3 regions of the Brenneria sp. L3-3C-1 genome follow, and region 1 is predicted to be linked to each of the others. Evidence: predicted binding sites of a transcription regulator. Region 1 holds the regulator's gene; each other region holds the start of a gene.
The links. The regulator CRP, encoded in region 1, controls carbon source genes, mostly activating them, when cyclic AMP is high. The targets are predictions, from matches to a motif close to ATGTGANNNNNNTCACAT.
Positions count from the first base shown of each region.

Region 2: glpT (glycerol-3-phosphate transporter) is a predicted target of CRP. The motif match lies at 2,074-2,091, and genes of this name have one in related genera.
Region 3: yrbN (protein YrbN) is a predicted target of CRP. The motif match lies at 4,605-4,622, and genes of this name have one in related genera.

Region 1 covers NZ_JAEMHF010000007.1:13,689-21,418, reverse strand. Annotated here, with positions in the region: gene JG725_RS13910 (ABC transporter substrate-binding protein) at 1-658, shown strand, start outside; gene JG725_RS13905 (ABC transporter permease) at 790-1,830, shown strand; gene JG725_RS13900 (ABC transporter permease) at 1,926-2,732, shown strand; gene JG725_RS13895 (ABC transporter ATP-binding protein) at 2,704-3,591, shown strand; gene JG725_RS13890 (ABC transporter ATP-binding protein) at 3,652-4,428, shown strand; gene ppiA (peptidylprolyl isomerase A) at 4,732-5,301, shown strand; gene crp (cAMP-activated global transcriptional regulator CRP) at 5,385-6,017, opposite strand; gene JG725_RS13875 (OsmC family protein) at 6,328-6,735, shown strand; gene JG725_RS13870 (phosphoribulokinase) at 6,787-7,656, opposite strand.
Region 2 covers NZ_JAEMHF010000007.1:124,008-131,737, forward strand. Annotated here, with positions in the region: gene glpB (glycerol-3-phosphate dehydrogenase subunit GlpB) at 1-295, opposite strand, end outside; gene glpA (anaerobic glycerol-3-phosphate dehydrogenase subunit A) at 285-1,952, opposite strand; gene glpT (glycerol-3-phosphate transporter) at 2,264-3,613, shown strand; gene yigL (sugar/pyridoxal phosphate phosphatase YigL) at 3,739-4,539, opposite strand; gene pldB (lysophospholipase L2) at 4,591-5,583, opposite strand; gene rhtB (homoserine/homoserine lactone efflux protein) at 5,935-6,555, shown strand; gene rhtC (threonine export protein RhtC) at 6,633-7,256, opposite strand; gene recQ (ATP-dependent DNA helicase RecQ) at 7,308-7,730, opposite strand, start outside.
Region 3 covers NZ_JAEMHF010000005.1:87,740-95,469, reverse strand. Annotated here, with positions in the region: gene JG725_RS12145 (ABC transporter permease) at 1-196, opposite strand, end outside; gene JG725_RS12140 (HlyD family secretion protein) at 178-1,149, opposite strand; gene JG725_RS12135 (luciferase-like monooxygenase) at 1,431-2,444, shown strand; gene JG725_RS12130 (DEAD/DEAH family ATP-dependent RNA helicase) at 2,663-4,531, opposite strand; gene yrbN (protein YrbN) at 4,524-4,592, opposite strand; gene nlpI (lipoprotein NlpI) at 4,705-5,589, opposite strand; gene pnp (polyribonucleotide nucleotidyltransferase) at 5,713-7,730, opposite strand, start outside.

The sequences.
Region 1 (7,730 bases):
CGTAAATAAAACCGTCATGCCTGGCTACGGCTTCTATCACCAACGCCCGATTCAATCCGGGATGGATGCCACGTTGCCGAATCCGGGCTATAAGCTGGATGTGGCCCGAGCCAAGTCATTGCTGGCGGAAGCGGGTTATCCGAATGGCTTTGAAACCACGCTGCGCGTGTTGTCGGATCAACCGTTCCTCAATCTGGCGACTTCCGTGCAGTCAACGCTGGCGCAGGCCGGCATCAAAGCCAAGATTATTTCCGGCACCGGCAATCAGGTATATGGCGCCATGCGCGATCGTAAATTCGATATGCTGGTTGGCCGCGGCGGCGGCGGCGTCGATCCGCATCCCCATTCCAGCCTGCGATCCGTGGCCTATAACCCCGATAACAGCGACGAAGCCAAACTGACCAACTTCCAGGGCTGGCGCACCTCTTTCTACGATAAGTCATTGAACGAGATGATCGATCGGGCGTTATTGGAGAAAGATCCCCAGCAACAGAAGCAGATGTATATCGACGTACAGAATCGTTATGAAGAACTGTTCCCGGCGATTATTCCGGTGTCGCAGATGATCGACTCCGTGGTGTTGCGTAAAGACGTGAAAGGTTATGTGCCGCATCCGTCTTCCACGACGCAACTGCGGGACGTCTCTAAACAGCGCTAGTTTTCACACGTTCAGCGGATGATTGGCCGATGTGTGTCCGGCGAATCATCCCGCCTGGAACGTTAAAAACGAAATAGCCGCGTTAGTGGCGGTTTGACGTCGCCGCTAACCGGAGTAGCAGGAGAAAGAACATGGTTTTCTCTGATTGGATCAAACCGGGGGGAGTGTTGCGTCGGTTGGCGAAACGTCTGTTTCAGGTCGTGGTCACGCTGTTCGGATTACTGATCCTGACATTCGTGATCGGCCGCGTGATGCCGATCGACCCCGTCCTGGCGATTGTCGGACAGGATGCCGATCAAAGTACCTATCAACAGGTTTATCAGCAGTTGGGGCTGGATAAGCCGCTGTATGCGCAGTTTTTTATTTACTTCAACTCTCTTATGCAGGGCGATTTGGGCAACGCGCTTCTGACCGGACGTCCGGTCGTCGACGATATCATCCGTGTCTTTCCCGCCACCATAGAGCTCGCCACGATGGCGATTATCGTCGGCGCCGGTCTGGGCGTGCCGCTGGGCGTTCTGGCGGCGGCAAGACGCGGCAAATGGGCGGATTACGTGGTGCGTTTTATCAGTCTGGCGGGCTATTCCACCCCGATATTCTGGGTCGGCATGATGGGGCTGCTGGTGTTCTATGCCTGGCTCAACTGGGTGGGCGGCGCCGGACGGGTGGACATGGCCTATGACGGCCTGGTGGAGAACCGCACCGGGCTGCTGTTGCTTGACGCGATGCTGGAAGGCAACTGGGAGGTGTTCCGCAGCGCGCTGAATCACCTGCTGTTGCCCGCCACCATTTTGGGTTTTCATTCTCTGGCTTATATCAGCCGTATGACGCGCAGCTTTATGCTGGCGCAGCTGTCGCAGGAGTACATCATTACCGCGCGCGTCAAGGGGCTGTCTGAATTCCGGGTGGTGTGGGCGCACGCGTTTCGTAACATTCTGGTGCAATTGCTGACGGTGGTCGCGCTGGCTTACGGTTCGCTGCTGGAAGGGGCGGTGCTGATCGAAACGGTGTTCTCCTGGCCGGGGTTCGGCTCCTATCTCACCGGCAGTTTGCTGCTGGGGGATATGAACGCGGTTATGGGCTGTGTCCTGCTGGTAGGGCTGATCTTCGTCACCCTCAATCTGTTGTCGGACATGTTGTATCAAATCTTTGATCCGAGGACGAACGCATGAACATTTCCTCTGAACCGGTACTGCGAACGTCACCGGAAAAGCGGGTGGGGCGCCTGAAGCTGCGCGGCGCGCGTATCGCTGGTTTTCTGCTGCTGATGATGCGTAATCCATTGACCGCCATTGGTTCGGCCATCGTCCTGATGCTGATGCTGGTCGCCATTTTTGCCCCCTGGATCGCGACGCACGACCCGCTGGCGCAGGATCTGGGCAATGCATTGCAGGCGCCGGGCGCGGCCCATTGGTTCGGAACCGATGAGTTTGGCCGCGATGTCTTTAGCCGACTGGTCTATGGCTCCCGCATCACGCTGTATATCGTGGCGCTGGTGTCGGTAACCGTCGGGCCGATCGGTCTGTTGCTGGGTGTGGTGGCGGGCTACTACGGCGGCATCGTCGATACCATTCTGATGCGCATCACCGATATTTTCATCTCTTTCCCCAGTCTGGTGCTGGCGTTGGCGTTCGTGGCGGCGCTTGGCCCGGGGCTGGAGCATGTGGTGATCGCGATTACCTTGACCGCCTGGCCGCCGATTGCGCGTCTGGCAAGGGCCGAAACGCTGTCATTGCGCCATGCCGACTTTGTTTCCGCCGTGAAACTGCAAGGCGCATCATCGATCCGCATCCTGCTGCACCACATTGTGCCGCTGTGTCTGCCGTCGGTGATTATTCGTATCACCATGAACATGGCGGGCATTATTCTGACCGCGGCCGGGCTGGGGTTCCTGGGGTTGGGGGCGCAGCCGCCCGATCCTGAATGGGGCGCGATGATTTCAGCCGGTCGCCGTTACATGATGGAGTGCTGGTGGTTAGTGACTATTCCGGGGCTGGCGATTTTGATCAACAGCCTGGCGTTCAATTTCCTTGGAGACGGCCTACGTGACATCCTCGATCCCAGAACTGAATAATCTTTCTCACCGTACGCCGCAGAACGCACCGTTGATGGATGTCGCGGATCTGCGGGTCAGTTTCGTCAACGGCGGCGTGGTGACCGATGCCGTGCGCGGCGTCTCCTTCACGCTGGGGTGTGAAAAGCTGGCGATTGTCGGCGAATCAGGCTCCGGTAAATCCACGGTGGGGCGCGCCTTGCTGCGCTTACACCCGCACAGCGCGCGTATTACGGCGGATCGTCTGCGTTTTGGCGACACCGATTTGTTAACGGCGGACGAAGCGCGGATGCGTCAGATCCGCGGCAAACGCATCTCAATGATTATGCAGGATCCCAAATACTCATTGAATCCGGTGGTCTGCGTCGGCGATCAGATTGCAGAAGCCTATCTGGCTCACCATCGCGTTTCGGCGCGCGTAGCGAAGGAAAAAGTGATGGCGATGCTGGATGTGGTGCGTATTCGCCAGCCGGAACGGGTATACGGCCTGTATCCCCACGAAATTTCAGGCGGGCAGGGGCAGCGCATCATGATTGCGATGATGCTGATTACCGAGCCTGAAGTGGTGATTGCCGATGAACCGACCTCGGCGCTGGATGTTTCGGTGCGCTTGCAGGTGTTGGCGATGCTCGACGATCTGGTGGGTGAACGTGGATTGGGGCTGATTTTCATCAGCCACGACATCAATCTGGTGCGCAGTTTCTGCGATCGGGTACTGGTGATGTACGCCGGACGGGTGGTGGAGTCGATTGCCGCCGCCGATCTGGATAATGCGCGGCATCCTTACACCCGCGGATTACTGAACTCGTTACCGGATATCGATCGTCCGCGTTCGCATCTGCCGGTGATGAATCGCGATCCGGCCTGGATTAATGAGTAAGGAGCACGTATGGCGACGGCAACCCTTCCGATGAGCGAATCTATGAATATGAACCGATCCATGATTGAAGTGAACAATCTTAATCTGTCGTTTGGTCAGGGAAGCACGCAGAATCAGGTTTTGTATGACGTGAACCTTACCGTGGACGACGGTGAGATTTTCGGTCTGGTCGGCGAGTCCGGTTCGGGTAAAACCACCGTACTGAAATGTCTGGCCGGGTTGTTTAATCACTGGCAGGGAAGCTTGCTGATTGACGGCCAGCAACTGGCGCATCGTATCGATCAGGCGCGCTGCCGACGAGTGCAGATGATTTTTCAGGATCCCTATGGTTCGCTGCATCCCCGTCACACGGTGGAGTCGATTCTGGAAGAACCGCTGTCCATCCACCGTTTTAACGATCGTGACGACCGTATCGATACGCTGCTGGGGAAAGTCGGGCTGGGCACGCACTTCCGCCGCCGCTATCCGCATCAGCTTTCGGGAGGCCAGCGCCAGCGCGTGGCGATCGCCCGCGCGCTGATTCTGGAGCCCAGAGTGCTGTTGCTCGATGAGCCGACCTCGGCGCTGGACGTTTCCGTGCAGGCGGAAATTCTTAATCTGCTGGCTGAACTGCAACAGCAGGAGAAATTAACCTACCTGCTGGTGACGCACGATCTGGGGGTAATTTCCCATCTGTGTCATAAAGTCGCGGTGATGCAGTATGGCCGGATACTGGAAACGCTGAATATCGGCGACTTAACCCGCGATACGCCGAAGAACGCCTATACCACCATGCTGGTGGAGGCCAGCCGCCAGTATAGCCGCGACCTTGCGGTGCGTTCGGAGCGTATGGGCTAAGGTTCTGTGCGGCGACAGATAATAAGCGGGTGCTGACTTTAACGTCAGCCTGAGGTTACTGACAAAGTCGTCTGTAAGCCTGAGATACCCGGGCCTACCGTACCGAGGGGCGCTCCGGCGGCTTACGCCGCTACGGCCCCTCGCCACGCTCTCCCTAATAACGGGCTTTGTCAATGGTCTGGGCTGACTTTAACGTCAGCCTTTTTATAATACGTAAAAAAAGGTAAATGGGTGGCGTTGGCGGGTGTGGGTATTTACAATCATTACGCTTTCAGTGGTCGGTTTCTTCAACAAGGAATTATCATGCTTAAACGTACTCTGGCTGCTGCGGCGGCTTTTATTTCACTTACGGCTTTTTCTCCGGTGTTCGCTACCTCCGGCACAACGCATGTTTTGCTGACGACCTCGGCGGGAAACATTGAGCTGGCATTGGACAACCAAAAAGCACCGGTTTCGGTGAATAACTTCGTTGAGTACGTGAATAACGGTTTTTATAACGGCACGACGTTTCATCGGGTCATCCCCGGCTTTATGATTCAGGGCGGCGGTTTTACCGACGACATGAAGCAGAAAGCGACCAACCCGGCGATCAAAAATGAAGCGGACAATGGCTTACGCAACCTGCGCGGCACCATTTCCATGGCGCGGACTGCGGAAAAAGACAGCGCCACCAGTCAATTCTTCATCAATGTGGCTGATAACGCTTTCCTCGATCACGGACAGCGTGATTTTGGCTATGCGGTATTCGGTAAAGTGGTAAAAGGTATGGACGTGGCGGATAAAATCGCTCAGGTGCAGACCGAAAACGTCGGCCCTTACCAAAATGTGCCCACCAAACCGATCGTGATCCAGTCAGCCAAAGTTCTGCCCTGATACGCCTTGCTACGGTGTTATATGGCTATAAAAAAAGCGTGAAAGAGACTTCACGCTTTTTTGTCGTAGGGTAATCGCCGGGTTTAACGCGTACCGTAAACCACGATCGTTTTACCATGTGCGGAAATGAGGTTCTGATCTTCCAACATTTTAAGAATGCGGCCCACGGTTTCGCGTGAACAGCCAACGATTTGCCCAATTTCCTGGCGGGTGATTTTTATTTGCATGCCATCTGGGTGCGTCATGGCATCGGGTTGTTTTGCCAGGTTCAATAATGTTTGGGCAATGCGACCGGTTACATCAAGGAATGCCAGATTACCGACTTTCTCTGAGGTCACTTGCAGCCTGCTTGCCATCTGCGCGGACAGACGCATCAGAATATCGGGATTGACCTGAATCAACTGCCGGAATTTTTTATAGGAAATTTCAGCAACTTCACAAGCCGTTTTCGCCCGTACCCAGGCGCTACGCTCCTGGCCTTCTTCAAACAAGCCAAGCTCGCCAATAAAATCTCCCTGATTGAGATAAGAGAGGATCATTTCTTTGCCTTCTTCATCTTTGATTAGCACTGCGACAGAGCCTTTCACGATGTAGTAAAGCGTTTCTGCTTTTTCACCTTGGTGAATCAGCGTACTCTTCGATGGATACTTGTGGATATGGCAATGAGAAAGGAACCATTCGAGAGTTGGGTCTGTTTGCGGTTTGCCGAGAACCATTCGCTATTATCCTCTGTTGTAATTCACTGCGCAAATCACAGGGCTCAGAGTTCCCTGTACGGCGTGTTTACTGCTAAAAATTCAAATTACGTGTAGGCCGTCAGGGAATATACTGGAGCTTCTGTCTGGCGACGTTATCATCTTCCCGCGATCTGAGTTTGTCCAGAAAAGACAGCTTCTGTTCTCATTTTTAACACAGCTTGGAGGAAGTGTCTTGTGTTGTCTCGCGTCAGCATGATAAAGCTGTGGTTATAGGTTGTTTTTGTATAATAACGATATAAATATTAAAAAATTTTTTAGCGGAGGCGGCATGCAGGCTCGGGTGAAGTGGGTTGAAAACTTAACATTTCTGGGCGAATCAGCTTCCGGACATCAGGTGGTGATGGATGGAAATTCGGGCGATAAAGCGCCAAGTCCCATGGAAATGGTGCTGATGTCGATTGGCAGTTGTAGCGCGATTGATGTGGTGTCGATCTTGCAGAAAGGGCGTAATGACGTCGCGGATTGCGAAGTTAAACTGACCTCGGAGCGGAGAACGGAAGCGCCGCGTTTGTTTACCCATATTAATCTGCATTTTACCGTGACGGGCAAAGGATTGGCCGAGCAGGCGGTCGCGCGCGCGGTGGAACTGTCTGCGGAAAAATATTGCTCGGTGGCGCTGATGCTGAATAAAACGGTCAAGGTCACTTACAGCCATGAAGTCAGAGTATTGCCATAGCCTGGGCGGTATCGCCCGGAGTATGGCTGCCGGGCTGGTTTTAGCCGCCGGCTACTCGATTTTTTTCCCTTCCAGCAATCGCTGCACCAGCGGCGCCATAATCAACTCCATCGCCAGCCCCATTTTCCCGCCGGGCACCACCAGCGTGTTGATATGCGAAATAAACGACCCCTGCAACATGGCCAGCAGATAAGGGTAATCAATATTATCCAGCCCCTGGAAGTGGATCACCACAAAGCTTTCGTCCAATGAAGGGATGGATCGGGCGGCGAACGGGTTTGAGGTATCCACGGTCGGAACGCGCTGGAAGTTGATATGCGTGCGTGAAAACTGCGGCGTAATATAGGTGATGTAATCCTCCATGGATCGGACGACCGAATCCATCACCGCTTCACGCGAGTGCCCGCGTTCATTGACATCGCGGATCAGTTTTTGAATCCATTCCAGGTTGACGATGGGCACGACGCCGACCAGTAAATCGACGTGTTTCGCCACATTGTGCTGATCGGTGACGACCCCGCCATGCAGCCCTTCATAAAACAAGATATCCGTGGGTTCAGGCATGGGTTCCCACGGCGTGAACGTACCGGGCACCTGATTATAGGGAATCGCTTCATCGTAGGTATGAAGGTATTTACGCGTCAGACCGCGCCCATGCCGGCCATATTCGATAAAGGATTGTTCCAACAGGCTGAAATCGTTGGCTTCCGGGCCAAAATAACTGATATGGCGACCCAGATCCCGCGCTTTACGAATTTCCATATCCATTTCCGGACGGGTATAGCGGTGGAAACTATCGCCTTCAAGCTGGGCCGGCCGCATTTTTAATTGCTGGAAAATCTTATGGAATGCCAGGCTGGTGGTGGTGGTTCCCGCTCCGCTGGAGCCGGTAACCGCAATAATCGGATGCTTATGCGACATAAGACGATTTACTCCGTAATAGTGGCACCGATCGGATGCTTATATTTTTATCATTGTTAGCATGTTTAATAAGA
Region 2 (7,730 bases), 110 kb from region 1:
CGCAACGCGTCAGCAGCGCCTGAACCTGCGGCAACAACGCCGAGATCCGCTCGGCACCCATCAGCGAATAGGGATGATGGGGCGCCTGCCGGGCCAACTCATCCAGCGCGCTTAACGGCTGGTCGATCGGCCGGCCATCCGGCAGACAGGCGAGCAGATCCAGCGCCCCGGAGGAAAAGTGCAAGGCGCTTTGCCCGGCGCTGACGATAGCGCAACGTTTTCCCTGTTCCGCCAGCCGGATGCCGCAGGTTAACCCCGCCAGCCCGCCGCCGATAATCACCACGTCATAGCGCATGCTGTTCCTCCCGAACGTCATCGGCCGTCAAGCCGCATAAGCCCTGATATACCCAACTGGTAAACTCGCTTTCGCGCAGGGTATTGCCCCAGGCCACCGGGCGAATGCCTTTCCAGCGTTCATTCAGAAACTGGCTTAGCTGGGTAATCGACTGCTCCGGCGTCGACTGTCCGAACCGGCACAGTAACCCCGCGGCCCGGCAGGCGCACAGTTCACCCTGACAGGTGCCCATTCCGACGCGGGTACGCCGACGCAAATCAATCAGGTTATTCACCTGTAGCGATTCCACCGCATAACGCACTTCACCGGCGGTGACGGCTTCGCACTCGCATACCAGGCTGCTATCGAGACGCTCGCCGGATAACAGGCGTCCGGCGCGATCGCCATGTCGATAAATAGCCGAGCCGCGCAATGGCGCGGACAGCGGCTTGTCATCAGGGCGTTTTACCGTGAAGTGAGCCGATGAGTTTCGCTCTGCGGTTGCCTCGGAACCCGGCAACGCTCTCTGGGCAGTGGTACAGGCCACGTTGTGCCCCAGCTTTTCACAAATTTTATCCGTCACCCATTCCGCCATCAGCCGGTAGGTCATCAGTTTACCGCCGGTGATGGTGATAAAGCCTTCCAGACCATCGCGGCTGGCATGGTCGAGCAGCACAATGCCGCGGCTGACGCTGCGCCCGCTTGGGTCGCTGTCATTCGCCACCAGCGGACGGACGCCGGCATAAGCACGTAGAATGCGCGTAGCCGCCAGCTGCGGCGCCAATTTGCTGCCCTCACGCATCAGCGTTTCCACTTCGGCGGGGGTGACCGTCATATTATCTATCTGATCGTAATCGATATGGGTTGAGGTGGTGCCAATCAACGAGATGGTGTCGCCCGGCACCAGAATGTCGGCATCGGCCGGTTTACGGCAGCGATTAATCACCATGTTGTTAATGCGATGCCCCAAAATCAGCAGCGCCCCTTTTGCCGGGAACATGCGTACGCGCAGATCGGCGTACTCGGCAATATGCTGCCCCCAGATCCCTGCGGCATTCACCACCACCTGCGCGTAGATTTCGCCTTCAATGGCATGTTTATGATCGAAAACGCGTACCCCGGTGATGCGATCGCCCTGACGGATCAAGCCGATGACCTCATGGTAGGTCAATACCTCGGCGCCATGCTCCTCAGCATCGATCATATTGGCCGAAGTCAAACGGAAAGGATCGATGGTGCCGTCCGGCACCCGCACCGCGCCGATCAACGTCGGATTCGCCGCAGGCTCCAGACGCAGCGCCTCCTGCGGATCAATCGCCCGCGCATCGATACCCGCCTGTTGACAGGCGGCGATAAACTGGGACTGATAGGCGAGATCATCTTCCGGCAGCGTCAGAAACAGTCCGTCGGTTGGTTCGACGCAATGACGGGCGATACGTTTGAGAATCTGGTTTTCTTCAATACACTCACGTGCCGATTCGCCGTCCGTCACCGCATAACGCGATCCGCTATGCAGCAAACCATGGTTGCGCCCGGTGGCGCCGGTAGCCATGTCATGACGTTCGAGCAACAGGCAGCGTAACCCACGCAGCGCACAATCCCGCGCGGTTCCCGCGCCCGTCGCGCCGCCGCCAATCACAATGACATCGGTTTCCCGGTATGACCCGTTATTTTGCATATGCCCTCGCCCCAACCGGATCGTTATAAGGGGCTATTGGGACACAAACAATAGGGATAATGTTTGATAAAGAACAAAAACGAGCATAAAACGAAAATAATTCGGTAATTAAAAGTTATAAATGTGATAAGAGTCACTAAACTTAATCATGGAGTTAAACTCATTCTGTTAACATGAGCGCAAAGAATGTCACAGCGTTATAAAAACATAACATTTGGGTGATGAATCACAGTTAATTATTCGCCTATTCCCTACAATCACGTTCGTAATAGAACAATAAATTGTCGTTTTCTTTCGCATTGGAGATATCTATGCTGAGTATTTTTAAACCTGCAGCTCATCAGCCGCGAATAGCAAAAGATCAAATCGATCCTGTCTATCGCCGCTTGCGCTGGCAGATTTTCATGGGGATATTTTTTGGCTACGCCGCTTACTATCTGGTACGTAAAAACTTCACGCTGGCAATGCCTTATCTGATCGAACAAGGCTTTTCCCGCGGCGACCTCGGTTTCGCGCTATCCGGTATTTCAATCGCCTACGGTTTTTCCAAGTTCATCATGGGCTCGGTATCCGACCGTTCCAATCCGCGCGTGTTCCTGGCTGCCGGTTTAATCCTATCGGCCGCCGTCATGCTGTTCATGGGCTTCGTTCCCTGGGCGACGTCAAGTATTGCGGTAATGTTCGTACTGCTGTTCTTATGCGGCTGGTTTCAGGGAATGGGTTGGCCTCCGTGCGGGCGCACCATGGTTCACTGGTGGTCCCAGAAAGAGCGCGGCGGTATCGTTTCTATCTGGAACTGCGCGCACAACGTCGGGGGCGGTCTGCCGCCGCTGTTGTTCCTGCTGGGCATGGCCTGGTTTAACGATTGGAAAGCCGCGTTATACATGCCGGCGTTTGCCGCTATTCTGGTTGCGCTGATCGCCTTTGCGCTGATGCGCGATACGCCCCAATCCTGCGGCCTGCCGCCGATTGAAGAGTATAAAGACGACTACCCGGTTGATTACAGTGAAAAAGCGGAACAAGAGCTCACCGCCAAGCAAATCTTCATGCAATACGTGTTCCCCAACAAACTGCTGTGGTACATCGCTATTGCCAACGTCTTCGTCTACCTGCTGCGTTACGGTATTCTTGACTGGTCGCCAACCTATTTGAAAGAAGTGAAACATTTCGCACTGGATAAATCATCCTGGGCGTACTTCCTCTACGAATATGCGGGTATCCCCGGCACGCTGCTGTGCGGCTGGATGTCGGACAAGGTATTCAGAGGCAACCGCGGCGCGACGGGCGTGTTCTTTATGACGTTAGTCACCATCGCCACGGTCGTGTACTGGATGAACCCGGCGGGTAATCCCCACGTCGACATGGCCTGTATGATTATCATCGGCTTCCTGATTTACGGCCCGGTCATGCTCATCGGTCTGCACGCGCTGGAGTTGGCGCCGAAGAAAGCCGCAGGTACGGCGGCGGGCTTTACCGGTCTGTTCGGCTATCTTGGCGGTTCCGTTGCGGCGAGCGCCATCGTCGGTTATACCGTTGACTTCTTCGGCTGGGACGGCGGCTTCATGGTGATGATCGGCGGTAGTATCATATCGGTGATATTGCTGATTGTGGTCATGTTCAGCGAGAAAAAACATAAAGCCGAATTAGCAGCACGGTCATAATTCCGGTATATAACTCGCATCCCTCTGGCGGCGTCTATTCGACGCCGCCTTTCTATCAACAGAAAGAGGTTTGACGGCATGAACGCTCAGTGTCAGAGATCCTCACGCCAACCCGCCCGCCGCCGTTACTTCAGAAACAGATCCCGCAGGTAGTTCGGCACCGCATTTTCCACGTTGGTGCCGATCACCTCCAGTTCAGGCAACAAATTCTTTAAACGCTGATGGGCATTTTGCATGATGCAGCCTTTACCGGCCATCGACAGCATTTCGTAATCGTTCATGCCGTCGCCAAAGGCAATACACTCTTTCAGTGAGAATCCGATGATTTTCGCCACCTGCTCCAGCGCATGCCCTTTGGACACGCCTCCGGCCATCACTTCCAGGCAGGTCAGCGTCGAAAAGCTTACGTTAACGCGATCGCCCCAGCGCGCGTTGATCGCCTCTTCCAACGGCAGCAATTGCTCATGAGAATCACAGGTGAAAAAGATCTTGCTGACGCCGTCGGTTTCCAGCAAGGCGGGTTCGAACAGTTTATATTTAAACACCGACTCTTTAAAAAACCGCTCTTCTTCCGGCCGCTGACGGTTCATAAACCACTCATCATTACGATATACATGCGTCAGCATATCCGGGTTATTGTGCACCACGCTGTAAAGATCGCGGGCAATGTCCGGATCCAGATTATGGCTGAAGATCAGATCGCCTTGCGTATTGTGCACCCGTGCGCCGTTGGAGGTGATCATAAACGCGCTGATGCCAAGACCGTCACGGATTTGCGCGACGTCCATATGGTGCCGTCCGGTGGCGAAGACAAAATGAATTCCCTTTTCGGTCAGCGACCGGAGGATCTCTTTCGCATACGGGGATAAGGTATGGTCGGCTGATAATAGGGTGCCATCTAAATCGGAAGCTACGACATGGTACATCACGGTGAGATCTAACCTCTGGTGGTGTTGTGGCGGCACTCGCCGCAAAATTTAATGATAATGAGCAAAATGCTCCAGGATCAGCGCCAATGCCTGAGCACGAATTTTATCTTTCTCAAACAGAATTTCATGCCGCGCCCCTTTAATAACCTGAGGCCCGCCGCCCGCACAGGGATGGCCATGCCGCGCCAACGCCTGACAAAATGCATCCTGACTGCGGTTATCCACCACCCGATCTTCTTCAGCCTGTAATAACAGGATAGGCGTGGTGATATCAGCGGCCTGCGCCAGCAATTGCTTACCCACGATTATGGCTTCGCGCACCCAATGATAGGTCGGCCCGCCAACACGCAAATCCGGGGAATCGGCATAAAATCTCACGCTGCGCTGATAACGCTCGCGGCTGTGGGTCAGCATGTTGACCATGTAAGGCAGCGGCCGCCATTGCCCGGTGCCAATCGCATAATAATCACGCACCGACGGATGCCGTTCCGCCCAGTCAACAATACGCCAGGCCAGCCAGCCAGGCATCGGCAGATGGATGCCGCACATCGGCGCGCAGAGCGCCGCCGCATCAAAGGTATCCGGCTGACGGGCCAGAAACTGCGCCAAAATGGCGCCGCCCATAGAGTGAGCCAACGCAAACCGGCGAGCATAGGCGTAAGGGGCAAGCTGCTGTTGCCACAACAGCTCGACATCGTCCACATAATCGCTAAAACGCAATACGTGCCCGCGATGACCATCTTCGAGCAACCGGCCGGATCGCCCCTGTCCCCGGTGATCCATCATCAACACATCATAGCCATTACTGAACAGATCGTAAGCGACTTCGCCGTATTTTACATAGCTCTCGATACGACCGGAAAAGACCACGACGATTTTATCGTGCTGAGGCGACGTAAAACGCACAAAGCGGATCGGCACGTTATCCACGCCGATAAACTCCCCCTCTTCGCGCTTACGCCAAAAGTCCAACAGTTCTCCGGTAGCAAACGCAGAAAACTGCGCTTCTCGCGTTAACAGGCTATCGTGATACGAAGTCATCACACATCTCCGGTGCAGGCCCGTAAAGCTATCGGAACAATTTTGCGAGCGTTTACCCAATAAATTTCAACGTTGCGGCAGACGGCAACCGAAAGATCCCCTGAGCCTGGATAACCCTGCGACTGGAACGCGGCCACCGCGGTAACCTGAAAGATGGCGGGCATATAGTACAAAGAAAACAACCGGTGTATTGTGACATAAAAAATTTCCGGGAGAAATAAACGCCGGGAGCGTTTTTTGACCATGTCAGGCATGGGTTCGTCAGGGTGGAAGCAGGCCGCCTTGCATGAGTTTTTAACATCGCGGGCGTCCTGTCCGCCATAACAAACCGTATTCAGGGAACATTCATCGATGACCTTAAACTGGTGGCTAACCTATCTACTCACCACGCTGATACTCAGCCTTTCCCCCGGTTCAGGCGCGATAAACACCATGAGCACCGGCATCAGCCACGGATACCGCGGCGCCGTCGCCTCGATCGGCGGCTTGCAGGTTGGCTTAACGATACATATCGTGTTGGTCGGCATTGGGCTGGGTACGTTGCTGTCACAATCCCTGCTGGCCTTCGAAATCCTCAAATGGCTGGGAGCGGCTTACCTGATTTGGCTGGGGATCCAACAATGGCGCGCGGCCGGCGCCTTGGATCTGCAAGCGTTGGCAAGCGCCATGCCGCGGCGCAGGCTATTTAAACGCGCCATTCTGGTTAACCTCACCAACCCGAAAAGCATCGTATTTTTAGCCGCGCTGTTTCCGCAATTCATCATCCCCCATCAGCCTCAGGCGGCGCAATATCTGGTGCTGGGCGTCACCACCGTGGCGGTCGATATTATGGTGATGATTGGCTACGCCACGCTGGCGACACACATTGCCGGTTGGTTGAAAGGGCCGCGACAGATGCAAACGCTAAACCGGATTTTCGGTTCGCTGTTTGTATTGGTCGGCGCGCTGCTCGCCACCGCCAGAAAAGTCTAGCCACGGAGTGAGCTTGCGGGCTCCCCCACCGGCGGCAAGCGCAATCGGCGGGGGAGAACGACCGGCGTCATTAACCGTTAGCGGGAAAAAATCAGATGCAGACCGAAAGCGGTAAACAGCACGCCCGCAACGCCATCCACCCACTTGGCCAACCGCTGATAGCCACGGCGCATGGCGGGTAACGCAAACACCAGTACGACCAGGCTGAACCACAGCAGGGTTTCCACCGCAATCAACACGAACAGCCCCCAGCGCGCGCCGCTGCCGACGCTGTCGCCGACAAATAGCGAAAACACGCTGCCGAAATACACCAGCGCTTTTGGGTTCGCCAGGTTGGTCAGCAGGCCGCGCATAAAGGTTTTACCCCGCCGAGGCAGCGTAATCGCCGCCTCCTGCGTAGTTTCCAACTGCGCTTTACTGCGCGCCGAGCGCAGCATCTGCCAGCCCATCCAGCACAGGTAAGCGCCGCCGGCGAGCGTAATCGCGCGGTGTAACCAGGCCATCTGCTGCAATAACAGGTGTAACCCCAACAGCGCAATGGCCGCCCAGATGACCACCCCCAGCGAAATACCCAGCACGCCCATCATCGCTTCGCGGCGGGAACGGCTGGCCGCCGTTTGGGAAACGAAAAAGAAGTCGGGGCCGGGACTCATCAGCGCGATGAAATGAACCAGCGCAACCGTCAGAAACAGCATTAACATGATTATTTTCCTATCGCTTGAACAAACGTCGGCGCTGAAGATGAATGGCGATCATTCGTCGTCGTCATCAACATGATCGCGAATCATGGTCATAAAAGGAGAGCCGAAACGTTCAAGTTTGCGCTGCCCCACGCCATTAATATTCAACAACTCCGCGGCGGTAATCGGCATCAGTTCGGCCATCTCCAGCAGCGTCGCATCGCTGAACACCACATAGGGCGGAATATTCGCCTCATCGGCAATGGATTTGCGCAGCTTGCGCAGCTTGGCGAACAGTTTGCGATCATAATTGCCGCCGTAAGATTTCTGGCTGGCGCGCGGCTTCAGATTAATCACGCGCGGTACGGCGAGCTGCAACGGCACCTCGCCGCGCAGCACCGGGCGCGCCGACTCGGTGAGCTGTAGCGCGGAATGCATGGCGATATTCTGATTCAGCAGACCCAGGTGGATCAGTTGGCGCAGCACGCTCACCCA
Region 3 (7,730 bases), on a different contig from region 1:
GATCGTTATCGATCACCGATACCGGCAGATCCTGCATCGTGCCGACAGAAAAAATGCTGCCCAGCAGAATGAACAGTAAGAGCGGAAAACACCAGACAAGCCAGTGCACCACCGGACTGCGCAGCGCCGTGTTGACCTCCAGCCGGAATGACGCCCTGAAACTGCGCCAGGCGGCGTTTACTCTTTCCACTGCCATAGCGCGCTCATTCCCGGCCTCAGTCCTTCCTGCGGCTGCAACGGGTACAGCCTGACCTCGAACGTCTTCAGGTCGAAATCACCCGTGGCCCGCGTGGCGCGTTTAGTGGCGTAGTCGCCCAACGGGGCGATATAACGCACCTCGGCGTCGATCATCCGGTTATTCAACGCAGGCACTCGCAGGGCGATGCGGTCGCCTTTGCGTACGCCGGCCAGAATATCCTCACGCAAATTAAACACCAACCAGGCCTGCGGTACGCGCACCAGCGTGATAAGCGGACTGGCGGCGTTGAGCAGCACGCCCACCTCCGCCGGAATTGGCCCGACCTCGCCGTCCACCGGCGCTCTCACCTGCAATTCGTCCACCAGGACATTGATTTCCTGCAATTGCTGCTCAGCCTGACGCAGCGCCGCCGCGTAGTTTTCCCGCTGCTCGGGCCGATCGCCGTGTAAACCTTCATCCAGATTGGCCTGCGCGGCCTGCACCTGCTGCCAGGCGCTATCACGCGCCTGCCGGGCGCTGTCCAGCGCCGAAGCGGAAGCATAGCCTCTTGTCGCGATACTGCTCTGACGGTTATATTCATGCAGAGCCTGCTGGTATTGCGCCTGCGCCTGAGCCAGCGTCGCCCGTAGCTGACGAACGCTCTCTTCCCGCGTACCGTGTTCAGACTGATCCAGCAGCGCCTGCGCCTGATCTCTGGCGGCTTCCGCCGCGCGCTGCTGCGCGATCAATTCAGCATTCTCCAGCGAAATCAGCAGTTGACCCGACTTGACGTCATCACCGCGCCGCACATGATGTTCAGTCACCCGTCCGGATGCCTTGGAAGATACGATCACCTCAGGCGCATCCACTTCGCCCTGCAACAGAATATCCTGATTATTGGCCCGAAAAAGCACCGCCAGCGCAATGGCCGCCACCACCAATAACAACGTAAATCTCGTCTTTTTATTCACTTATCAACTCCAGGCCGCCCCGTGTCGATCGCTGGGTCACGATCCGCGAAACGCCTCACCGCCATCACATAAAATAATTAAACAAAATTAAAACAAACCTTTTACATTGTAACGCGATACCGAATCCCGCTTTAAACATAAAATAGTATGGCTGTTTTATCGGTGACGATCCGGTTTCCGCACTGTCGATTAACAACCGTAAATTCAGATTCGGGTATAAATTTAAGCCAAACGGCGTAATACTCAAGCCCATCTGGAACCTGATAAAGCGAGCGTTCTCTATGTCCACAGATCTTCAGCCTGTCCCCTTTTCTATTCTGGATTTAGCGCCGATACCGACCGGGTTGAAAGCGCAGGATGCTTTCAGCCACTCGTTGGATCTGGCGCAACACGCGGAAAAATGGGGCTACCATCGCTACTGGCTGGCGGAACACCACAATATGACCGGCATTGCCAGCGCCGCCACCTCGGTGCTGATTGGCTATCTCGCCTCGGGCACGCAACGTATCCGGCTTGGTTCCGGCGGCATCATGTTGCCGAATCACTCCCCGCTGGTGATCGCCGAACAGTTCGGTACGCTGGAGTCGCTTTATCCGGGCCGTATCGACCTTGGGCTAGGCCGTGCGCCGGGAACCGACCAGCGAACCATGTTGGCGTTGCGGCGTCATCTGAACGCCGAAATCGATGATTTCCCCAAAGACGTACAGGAACTGCAACGCTATTTTGCCGATGTAGAACCCGGTCAGCCGGTGCAGGCGGTGCCCGGTCAGGGTTTACAGGTTCCCATCTGGCTGCTGGGTTCGAGCCTGTACAGCGCGCAACTGGCCGCCGCCTTAGGGCTGCCGTTTGCCTTCGCCGCCCACTTCGCCCCCGACCTGCTGCTGCAAGCGCTAAAGGTTTATCGTGAAACCTTTAAACCGTCGGCCGCGCATCCCAAGCCTTATGCCATGGTGTGCGTCAACGTAGTGGCCGCCGACAGCGACTGCGAGGCCGGTTTCCTGTTTACCTCGATGCAGCAGCAATTCATCAACCTGCGCCGCGGCACCCCCGGCCCGTTGCCCGCGCCGGTGGAAAATAGGGATGTCATCTGGTCTCCGGCGGAACAGTTTGGCGTGGAGCAAACGTTACGCCTGTCGATCGTCGGCGATCGGCAAAAAGTCCGCCATGGCTTGCAGAGTTTGCTGCGCGAAACGCAAGCCGATGAAGTGATGCTCAACGGTCAGATTTTCGACCATCAGGCTCGTCTGCGATCGTTTGAGATCGCGATAAGCGTTCAGAACGATATGCGGCCATAATTGAAAAAGGGATGCATTTCTGCATCCCTTCGGTGAGCGGCGATAATGGATGGATCGTAAAGACGCTGCAAGTACGTCCTTGTAAGCTCGAACCGCGCCATCCCTGGCGCGGACGCTTTACTCTTCCATTCCATTATCACCTTCGATAAGGGGCGATTGATTTGTCAGGTTATCGAACATCTACAGCATAGATATTCCGTCCCCTGCGCCAACCGCCCTTAAGCATCGGCAGGCCGGCGGCGTGGCGCACGCGGCGCGGCGTCGCGATTGAAAGTACGTTCGCGACGCTCACCGCCATTCCCTTCGCGGCGTTCGCCGTTGCTATAGGAACGACGAGGCGCGGCGCCCGGTCGACCGCCACGGCGCTCCCCGCCATTGCCTTCACGACGTTCATGCGGCAGAGCATCACCCAGCAACTGCATGTTCATCGGTTTGTTCAGGATACGGGTGCGGGTGAAGTGAGACAGCAAGTCGCCCGGCATTCCCTTTGGCAGCTCAATCGTTGAGTGAGAAGCGAACAGTTTGATGTTGCCGATATAGCGGCTGCTGATATCGCCTTCGTTGGCAATCGCCCCCACAATGTGGCGAACTTCCACACCATCATCACGACCCACTTCAATACGATACAGCTCCATATCGCCGGCATCACGACGTTCACGACGCGGCGGACGATCGCCATCACGGCTTTCGCGAGGTTCACGGCGACGGTCGCCGCGCGCATCATCGCGATCGCGGAATTCACGACGCGGACGACGATCGAACACCGGATCCGGCGGCAGGATCAGCGGACGCTCGCCCTGCGCCATTTTCAGCAACGCGGCGGCCAGGGTTTCGATATCCAGCTCTTCTTCCGGCTGCAATTTAGCCAGCAGCGCGCGGTACATATCCAGATCGCTGCTTTCCAGCTGTTGCTGTACTTTGGCGGCGAATTTCGCCAGACGACGTTGACCCAGCAGCTCGGCATTCGGCAGCTCAACTTCAGGAATAGTCAGCTTCATGGTGCGTTCAATGTTACGCAGCAAACGGCGTTCGCGGTTTTCGACAAACAGCAACGCGCGGCCGGCGCGGCCGGCACGACCGGTACGGCCGATACGGTGAACGTAAGACTCCGAATCCATAGGGATATCGTAGTTTACCACCAGGCTGATGCGTTCAACGTCCAGACCACGGGCGGCAACGTCGGTGGCGATCAGAATATCCAGACGGCCGTCTTTCAGTCGTTCCAGCGTCTGTTCACGCAGCGCCTGATTCATATCACCATTAAGCGCCGCGCTGTTATAGCCGCTGCGCTCTAAGGCTTCAGCCACTTCCAGCGTGGCGTTTTTGGTACGGACGAAAATAATCGCCGCATCAAAATCTTCCGCTTCAAGGAAACGCACCAGCGCTTCATTTTTACGCATACCGGCAACAGTCCAGTAGCTCTGGCTGATATCGGGACGGGTGGTAATGCTGGACTGGATACGCACTTCCTGCGGATCTTTCATGAAGCGACGCGTAATGCGGCGAATCGCTTCCGGCATGGTGGCGGAGAACAGCGCGGTCTGATGTTCCGCCGGGATCTGGGCCATGATGTTTTCAACATCGTCGATAAAGCCCATACGCAGCATTTCATCGGCTTCATCCAGCACCAGGCCGCTCAGATTGGACAAATTCAGCGTGCCGCGTTTCAGGTGATCCAACAGACGTCCCGGCGTACCGACAACGATCTGCGCGCCGCCGCGCAGCGCGCGCAGCTGTACGTCGTAACGCTGTCCGCCGTATAGGGCAACCACGTTCACGCCGTGCATGTGTTTGGCAAAATCACTACAGGCTTCAGCAACCTGCACCGCCAGTTCGCGGGTTGGGGCCAGCACCAGCATCTGCGGCGCTTTCAGCTCAGGTTTAAGATTGTTCAGCAAGGGCAGCGCGAACGCCGCGGTTTTACCGCTGCCGGTCTGCGCCATACCCAGCACATCACGACCACTCAGCAGGTGGGGAATACATTCCGCCTGAATCGGCGAGGGTTTTTCGTAGCCCAGATCGGTCAGGGCATTAATGATTGGAGCAGACAGCCCCAACTCAGCAAAAGTGGTTTCAAACTCAGTCATGTACACGTGCCTCATAAATGGCGGCCAGTCTACATAACTCGTCGAGAAAATTTTCAGTCATTTTCATTGAAAAGTGTGAACCGGCTCAAATTGGATTAAAAAGCGAACAAAAAAGCCCTCACCCGCAAAGGTGATAACCGAAGTTTTTTCAGGCTGATAGTGTTGTTCGTCAGCTATTGCTGGTCCGATCCTGATAGGTCGTCTTGCTCTTGGCCTAATAGCGCCAATTCCAACAATGCATAGCGGTGCTCAACAAAATTATGAACATTGTTGGCAACCGTCAGCTTGAACAGCGCCAAGGCGGTGTTCTTGTCCCCCAGACTTAGGTAGTGCTTACCTAAATAGAAGTCAGTTTCACTGAGATGCTCAGCGAGCGAAGTGTTATCCGTAGCCTCTTCCTGCAAACGTTGCATCAGCGTTTTTTCACTGATACCGCTCAGGTAGAATTCGACAATATTCCATCCCCACGGCCCTTTCTGCGCTCCGTCATAGCGTTTCTGCAACGCTACCCTGGCATTCTCCGGATTGATTTCTCGCTCCGCAAGATACAGCCATAACGAACGGAAAGGATCATTTGGATCGTCTCGATAAAACGCCAGCAGATCATCCTGCGCTAACAGGTAGCGACCGCCATAATACAAAGCGATGCCCCGGTTTAAACGCGCGTAATTGTAAGTTGGATCAAGCTCTAGTACAGAATCAAACGCTTCATAGGCAGCATCAAAATTGCCTGCCTGCGTTAAGTAAATCCCCAGATAGTTAAAAACCTCTGGTATATCAGGGCGAATCGCCAGCGCTTGTGAAAAATCATTTCGCGCCAATGCTCTCAACCCGAGGCTATCATACAGCACTCCGCGCTCATATAATAGCTGTGCTCGCTCATCATCGGTTAATGCCCGGCTGGCAAGGATTTGTTCCATGCGCGCCAGAATCACTTCCTGCTGCAAAGTAGGCTGTAACGGAACTGCCAATACTGCGTCTTTGCGCCAATCCGTGTTGCTGCATCCTGCCAGCATAAGTGCTGTCGCAACATAACACCAACGCAAGAAAGGCTTCATTTCCCACTCCCGAAGACAAACATTGGATGAACATCCTGTCCCGGACAGCTCGACATAAGGATGTCCCTTCCTTACGATACACAGCTCCTTACGCGGTAAGGAGCTGTGTGACTGTTTTACCGATTATTCTTCCTCAGAAGACGGTACAGCAGCTTCCTGAGGTTGAGCATTGGCTTCTTTAATGCTTAAACGCACACGGCCCTGGCGATCGACTTCCAGTACCTTAACCGGTACTTCCTGACCCATTTGCAGGTAGTCGGTCACTTTCTCGACACGCTTGTCGGCGATCTGAGAAATATGTACCAGACCTTCCTTGCCGCCGCCGATGGCGACAAAGGCGCCAAAGTCAACGATACGCGTCACTTTACCCTGATAAATGCGTCCCACTTCGATTTCAGCCGTGATCTCTTCGATACGACGAATCGCGTGTTTGGCTTTTTCGCCATCCGTTGAAGCAATCTTCACCGTGCCATCGTCTTCAATTTCGATGGTGGTGCCGGTTTCTTCGGTCAACGCACGGATAACCGAACCGCCTTTACCGATAACATCCTTGATCTTGTCAGTGCTGATCTTGATGGTATGGATACGCGGCGCAAATTCGGAAATATCGCCACGCGGCGTGCTGATTGCCTGCTCCATCACGCCCAGAATGTGCAGACGGGCGCCTTTAGCCTGATTCAAGGCAACCTGCATGATTTCGCGGGTAATCCCCTCGATCTTGATATCCATCTGCAAGGCGGTAATGCCTTCACGGCTGCCGGCCACTTTAAAGTCCATATCGCCCAGATGATCTTCATCACCCAGAATATCGGACAGCACGACAAAGTTTTCGCCTTCTTTTACCAGTCCCATCGCAATACCCGCGACGGCCGCTTTAATCGGCACGCCCGCATCCATCAGCGCCAGAGACGCGCCGCAGACAGACGCCATGGAAGAAGAACCGTTGGATTCGGTGATCTCAGAAACCACACGCACGGTGTACGGGAATTGACTTGCGTTAGGCATAACCGCCAGCACGCCGCGTTTCGCCAGACGACCATGACCGATTTCACGACGCTTCGGCGATCCGACCATACCGGTTTCACCAACCGAGTACGGAGGGAAGTTATAGTGCAGCAGGAAACGATCGGTACGTTCGCCGGTCAGTTCGTCAATGGTCTGCGCATCACGCTCAGTACCCAGCGTGGCGGTAACCAGCGCCTGAGTCTCGCCGCGGGTGAACAACGCGGAGCCGTGAGTACGCGGCAATACGCCGGTACGCACGTCCAGACCGCGGATCATATCTTTTTCGCGACCGTCGATACGCGGCTCGCCGCGCAGCACGCGGCTACGGACGACATTTTTCTCTACGTTACCCAGAATTTCCTGGATTTCGCCGGCGTTCAACGCTTCATCTTCCGCTAGCAACGCCGCTTCGACATCGGCTTTAATGGCATCAACCTGAGCGTAACGCTCCTGTTTTTCCGTGATGCGGTACGCATCGCCCAGACGCGCTTCGGACAGCGCTTCTACGCGTTGCTGCAAGGAGACGTTGATTTCCGGCGCATGCCATTCCCATTTGGGTTTACCGGCTTCGGCAACCAGCGCATTGATGTTTTCAATCACGATCTGCTGTTGTTCGTGACCGAAAACAACGGCGCCCAGCATTTCATCTTCACTTAACAGATCCGCTTCGGACTCAACCATCAGCACCGCGCCTTCCGTACCGGCGACCACCAGATCCAGACGGCTTTCTTTTAGTTCGTCGGTCGTCGGGTTCAGCACATACTGATCGTTCAGGTAGCCCACGCGCGCGGCGCCGATAGGCCCGCTGAACGGGATACCGGACAGGCTCAGCGCGGCGGAGGCGCCGATCATCGCCACGATATCGGGATTGACCTGCGGGTTAACGGAAACCACGGTGGCGATAACCTGAACTTCATTCAGGAAACCTTCCGGGAACAGCGGACGAATCGGGCGGTCAATCAGGCGGGAAATCAGCGTTTCACCTTCGCTCGGACGCCCTTCACGGCGGAAGAAACCGCCTGGGATACGCCCGGCCGCGTAGGTACGCTCTTGATAGTTAACGGTCAGCGGGAAGAATCCCTGACCCGGTTTCGCTTGTTTGGCGCCGACAACGGTAACAAATACGGCAGTATCAT